2 linked regions of the Pontiella desulfatans genome follow. The main gene of each other region encodes a partner of the protein of the gene in region 2 in a complex. Links are inferred from orthologs where the notes say so. Each region holds a gene or a part of one and is shown on either strand. Other genes may lie near its edges.

The links.
Region 1: the proteins of E9954_RS13355 (region 2) and accD are in contact, whole or in part, in a solved structure (PDB 8UXZ), measured with the Escherichia coli proteins. The link is inferred for Pontiella desulfatans from one-to-one orthologs.

The regions. Positions count from the first base shown.
Region 1 is NZ_CAAHFG010000003.1:295,766-298,582, forward strand. It holds accD (acetyl-CoA carboxylase, carboxyltransferase subunit beta), read left to right. Parts: upstream 1-893; coding sequence 894-1,742; downstream 1,743-2,817. Other genes in the region: E9954_RS22285 (SH3 domain-containing protein), read left to right, coding at 1-61; E9954_RS22290 (ComF family protein), read left to right, coding at 174-878; E9954_RS22300 (bifunctional folylpolyglutamate synthase/dihydrofolate synthase), read left to right, coding at 1,836-2,817.
Region 2 is NZ_CAAHFG010000001.1:3,794,532-3,797,841, reverse strand. Bases 271-3,056 are described here. They hold E9954_RS13355 (acetyl-CoA carboxylase carboxyltransferase subunit alpha), read right to left. Parts: upstream 2,255-3,056; coding sequence 1,286-2,254; downstream 271-1,285. Other genes in these bases: E9954_RS33030 (L,D-transpeptidase family protein), read right to left, coding at 2,276-3,056; folB (dihydroneopterin aldolase), read left to right, coding at 875-1,228; E9954_RS13365 (SDR family oxidoreductase), read left to right, coding at 271-872. Outside these bases: E9954_RS13370 (NfeD family protein), read right to left, coding at 1-78; more of E9954_RS13365, read left to right, coding at 177-270; more of E9954_RS33030, read right to left, coding at 3,057-3,241. UniProt on the Escherichia coli protein: Component of the acetyl coenzyme A carboxylase (ACC) complex. First, biotin carboxylase catalyzes the carboxylation of biotin on its carrier protein (BCCP) and then the CO(2) group is transferred by the carboxyltransferase to acetyl-CoA to form malonyl-CoA.

The sequences.
Region 1 (2,817 bases), on a different replicon or contig from region 2:
TGTGGATCTTCCCGTCATCCAGCCCGATAAAATCAACCTCGATCCGATCATCGTAGACTAAGGGGGGAATTAGGAGTGCAGATTTAAGAATGAAGAATGATTGGTCTGCGACGGCCTTTGTTTTGATGGGGCACGCTCCGTTCTTAATTCTGAAATCTTAATTCTTCATCACCATGAAATGGTTTCTCGATATGGTCTATCCCCGCAACTGCATCGGCTGCGGGGTTCCTTCGCCCGAGACCTTCCGGTTCATCTGCTGGGACTGCTGGACCGATGCGGCAAAGGTTGAACCCCCGTTCTGCAAGCTGTGCGGAGATCCGGTCGCCGGCGCGGTCGACCACGGTTTCACCTGCTATTCCTGCACCGCCGCAAAACCCTCCTTCGATGCCGCCCGCTCGGCAACCCGCTACGACGGGGTGGTGGGCGAGGCGCTCCGGCAGCTTAAATACGATAAGGCGCTCTGGCTTGCGCCGGATTTGGCCGCCGTGCTCAGGAATTGCCTTTTGGCGGAATATCCGGGACGTCGGTTCGACCTGGTGGTCCCCGTGCCGCTATACCATGTCCGCCGCCGGGGCCGCGGCTACAACCAGTCGGCCGTGCTCGCCAAGGAGCTGGGCCGGCGAATCGGCTGCCCATCCATGCCCGGAATGCTCCGCCGAATTCAGCCCACCACCACGCAAACGAATTTGACAGCCCCGCAACGGCTTAGTAACGTCAAGAACGCTTTTGAATCGAGGAGACAGAAGTGGCTGGCTGGACGACGCGTCCTGCTGGTCGATGATGTGATGACCACGGGAGCAACCGTGGATGCATGCGCAAAAGCCCTTAAACAGGGTGGGGCGTCGTCGGTACATGTGCTGACGGTGGCGCGCGGATAACGAGAGGATTTGATCATGGCTTTGTTTGGCAGCAGCAAAAAAAACTATTCAACCATCACCGTCAAAAAGCGCGATGTGCCCGACGGCCTGTGGATGAAGTGCCCGTCCTGCGGCGAAATCGTCTATAAGGAAGAGGTTGCCGACAACCTTGAAGTCTGCACCAAGTGCGGCCACCATTTTACGCTGGGCCGCCAGGCGCGCATCGATCTGTTGTCCGATGCAGGCACCTTCGAGGAGTGGGCCGGTGGCATCAAATCGGTCGACACCCTCGGCTTCACCGGCCAGCAGTCCTATATCGACAAGCTCAAGGCCAACCAGGAAAAATCGGGATGGGACGACGCCATCACCGTTGGCGGCTGCAAGCTCAATGGACGCGAGATCGGCCTGGGGGTGATGGACTTTTCGTTCCTGGGCGCCTCCATGGGCAGCGTGGTTGGTGAACGGGTAACCTATCTCATCGAGCGCAGCACCCGCGAAGGCCGCCCGGTATTGCTTTCGTGTGCATCGGGCGGTGCCCGCATGTACGAAGGCCTGCTGAGCCTCATGCAAATGGCCAAGACCAGCGCCGCGTTGGCCCGGCACGCCTCCGCCGGATTGGCGTTCATCCCGATCCTGACCCACCCGACCATGGCCGGCGTCATGGCCAGTTTCGCCACCTTGGGCGACCTCATCGTCGCCGAGCCCGAGGCGCTCATTGGCTTTGCCGGTCCGCGCGTCATCAAGGAAACCACCCAGCAGGATCTGCCGGAAGGTTTCCAGCGTTCCGAATTCCTCCAGCAGCACGGCCTCATCGATATGGTGGTTCCGCGCAAGGAACTGCGCGACCGCATGGCCCTCGTGCTCGAATACCTCTGCGACGAGTAGCGCAAAATTAGCAACGAATGAATGTAAAGCAACGAATTAGGAGTGATTGGATTCGTTGCTTTACATTCATTCGTTGCAGGTAAAATTTTCCGGATGAGTGATTCGTATAAGAAGCTGTTTCAACGAACCACCGCGGGGATCAAACCCGGGCTGGATGTCATCGCGGCATTGCTGGAAGCGCTCGGTAATCCGCACCATCGGCTCGCGGTGCTCCACGTGGCCGGCACCAACGGCAAGGGCTCCGTCTGCGCCATGCTCGAATCGGTGTTGCGTGCTTCCGGCTTCAAGACCGGCCTCTACACCTCGCCGCACCTCATCGACTTTTCGGAACGCTTCGTGGTTGATGGGAAACGGATTCCCGAAGATAGGCTCAACGACTATATCTGGCTCATGGAGGAAAAGGCCGACGCGGTGGAGCAATCAACCGGGCTTCGCGGAGCCACCTTCTTCGAAATGTCCACCGCCATGGCCTTCCAATATTTCGCCGACGAAAAAGTGGATGTCGCAATCATCGAAACCGGCATGGGCGGACGGTGGGATGCAACCAACGTCGTGATTCCGCTCGTATCGGTCGTCACGCACATCGATATCGACCACACCAACTTCCTTGGCGACACCATCGGAAAGATCGCCGCCGAGAAAGCCGGCATCATCAAACCCGGAAGGCCCGTGGTCTCCGCGCAGCAATGCGCCGACGCCCTGGCGGAACTGCGGCAGATGGGCGAGCCCGTCATCTGCAGCGCGGAAGCGGTGTCGGTGCTGAAGATCGGTGAGCCGCAACGGCTGAAAATAGAAACCCATTCGCGCAACCTGCCGCCCATCAACCTGCCGTTGCTCGGTGGGTGCCAGCGCGAAAACTGCGCCGTTGCCGTTGCCGCGCTTGAAGTGCTGGCGGACATCGTTGATTTCGAACCGGCCTTCAAGAAAGGGTTGGAGTCGGTGGAATGGGGCGCCCGGTTCCAGACGCTTCTAACGGAACCCCTGATGATCCTCGATGGCGCCCACAATCCATCGGCGGCCCGGGCTCTGGCCAAAACACTCCGGGAACTCCATTCCGGGAAACAGATCGGTTTCA
Region 2 (3,310 bases):
GGTCTGGTTGGTCTGCTCCGCCCGTGCGCTGCCAAGCGTGAGCAGGGCCAGGAGGGTGAATAGTAAATTACGAATCATGGTGCGCTCTCCGTTACTTCAGCTTCATTCTTGCGCGAACCGCTAAAAAGGAAAGGCAAAACTTCCAATGTCTGGAAAATGCGCGTATTAAGAACCTCATGATTCTCGAAGGAAAAAGGGCGTTGGTGACCGGTGGCGCGGTGCGCATCGGCAAGGCGATTACGCAGGCGCTCCAGGCGGCGGGCGTGGAGGTCGTGGTGCACTACCGCCATTCACGCGGGGAAGCCGAGGCGCTTTCCGACTATGCCGTCTGTGCCGATCTCAGCTCGCCGGACGATTGCGCCGACCTGATTCGGATGGCCGGTTCCATCGACATCCTCATCAACAACGCTTCGCTTTTCACCAAGGATCGGTTGGCCGGATCAACCCCCGAGCGCGTTCGGCGCGAGTTCCAGGTAAACCTGTTTGCCCCGCTGGAATTGACCCGCCGGTTTGCCGATCAAACGAATCGGGGGGCGGTGGTGAATCTGCTTGATCGTCGTATTCGCGCCAACGATCCCTCCTGCCTTCCGTATGCCATCTCAAAAAAAGGGTTGGAAGAGCTGACCAAGCTGACGGCCTTGGAACTGGCGCCGGGCATACGCGTCAATGCGGTGGCCCCGGGGCCGATCCTGCCTCCGCCCGGCGACAGTGGCGATGGGTTTGCCGAGATGGCCGGCAAGGTGCCGCTCAATCTTTTCCCGACTCCCGAAAACATTGCCGAGGCGGCGCTCTTCCTATTGCAGGCCGATTATTGTACGGGACAGGTGATCTTTGTCGACGGCGGGCAACATCTGTTAGGAAACGGAGTTTAACCATGGATCGGATCTTTATTCGCGACTTGGCGTTGCGCTGCATCATCGGGATCTTTCCCGAAGAACGGCGCGAGAAACAGGACATCGTCATCAATGTCGAAATGCATGCCGACCTGCGCAAGGCGGGGCGGTCGGACAACCTGGACGACACGGTCGATTACAAGTCGATCAAGAAAGCGATCCTGAAGCTGGTCGAAGGCAGCGGATTCCAATTGATCGAAGCGCTCGCGGAAAACATTGCCGAAATCGCACTGGCCAACGACAAGGTCGTGAAGGTTGTTGTTACGATCGACAAGCCGGGCGCATTGCGCTTTGCGAAAGCTTCGGCGGTGGAGATTACGAGAAAACGTATGTAGTTCAGCCTTTGGGCGGCGCTGTGGAAAGGCCACCTGAAGGCGAAACCGCGAACGGATTTACTCCACCGAACCTTCGAACTCGCCCATCACGCGGAACTTGTCGTAGCGATCCTGCATAATCTGCTCCGGCGTCATGGCCATGAGTTCTTCGAGGTTCTTGAGCAGCGCGGTTTTTAGATTGGCGGCCATGGCCTCGTGGTCGGTGTGCGCTCCGCCCTTGGGCTCGGGGACGACTTCGTCGGCCAGTTTGAGCTTGATCAGATCCTTGCCGGTAATCTTGAGTGCTTCCGCCGCCTGGTCGGAGAAGGCGCGGTCTTTCCAGAGAATGGCCGCGCAACCTTCCGGCGAAATAACTGAATAGTAGGCGTGCTCAAGGATCAGGATGCGGTTGCCGATGCCGATGCCCAATGCGCCGCCGCTACCGCCTTCGCCAATGATCACGCAGATGATCGGAACCTTGATGTTGAAGCTTTCGCGCAGGTTGACGGCAATGGCTTCGGCAATGTGGCGCTCTTCGGATTCGAGCCCGGCATAGGCGCCCTTGGTGTCGATGAGCGAAATAATCGGCACGTTGAACTTATCGGCCAGCTTCATCAGGCGCAGCGCCTTGCGGTAGCCTTCGGGGTGGGCGCAACCAAAGTTGCATTCAACGTTGCTTTTGGTGTCGCGACCTTTCTGCGAACCGAGGATCATGACTTTCTGGCCGTCGATTTTGGCAAAACCGCCAACGATGGCGCGGTCGTCGCGATGGATTCGGTCGCCATGGATCTCGACGAAGTCGGTGGTCATGGCGTTGATGTAATCCATGGTGTAGGGGCGGTCGGGGTGGCGCGCCACCTGCACCTTTTGCCACGCGGAAAGATTGGCATAGATCTCGGTGCGGGTCTGCTCGATCTTGTTCTGCATGTTCTTGATTTCATGGGACACGTCGATGTCCTGTTCCTGGCTGAAGGCTTCAAGTTCGTTTAGCTTGGATTCCAGTTCCTGAACGGGACTTTCAAAGGGAAGGCTGAATTGTGCGCTCATGCGGTGCTCCTCGTGGACAATTTATTCAGTGATTATAACGGTAGTTTTGCGCGGAACCAGATCAAATAATTCCTCAACATCCTCGTTTAGCATGCGGATGCAGCCCGCGCTCGACTGCTTGCCGATACTGTCGCGTTCCCAGGTGCCGTGGATGCCGAACCCCGTGATTTCCGGGTGGTCGACGGACGTGATGGCCATCCATCGCGTGCCGAGCACGTTTTCCGGATCGCCATATTCAATCTGCTTGCCATCGGAGAACCGCGTCCACGGCGGCTCAACGATCTTGTCGTAGATCGTGAATTCAACGGCAGGGGTCTTCCCGAATTTCCCGGTTCCAACGGAATAGCGCTTGAAGATCTTGTCGCCATCCATCAGGTCGAGCGTGTTCTGGGTTTTGGAGACGCGGATGCTGAATTCGCTTTTGTAGACTTGCAGCCGTGCGCCGGCTCGGATGACATCGGTCTCCATGCCGTTCATGGCTTTGATCAGCGCCACGGTGGTGTTGTATTTTTTCGAGATTTTGGAAAGGCTGTCGCCCGAGACAATCGCATAATATTCCTTGCCGGGAATCATGATGGGCGATTTCAGAAGCTTCATGTTAACATTGCCCAGCATCTGGATGGCTTGGGCGTCGGGGGTTTGGGCCACCAGCTTATCGAGCGTGATCTTTGCTTCGGCCAGCTGGCCCGCGTCGAGAAATGCCTGGGCATCGGAAATGACCGCTTGCGATTCCGCCGTGGAGGTAACGGTCATGATCGGTGCAGGGAGTGCCGGGGTAGGCATGGCCGGAGCCGCTGCGCCGGCAAGCGGGGCCGGGGGCGGGGCGGCCATGTGGGCATCGGGCTCGACGTCCTTCCCCTTGAACTTGTTGTAGCCAACGATTCCGCCGATAACAATCAAGTGGAGCACGACGATTGTAATGAAGACGCGCTTGAAACGCCCTCCGCCGCGATTGGTGTAGGTGCCTGCATAAATTGGTTTTGCCATAGTCTTTTGCCTTCGTTTGGTACAAGCTTCTCATTTATGCACAATCAGCTTTTACCGTGCAATCATAAC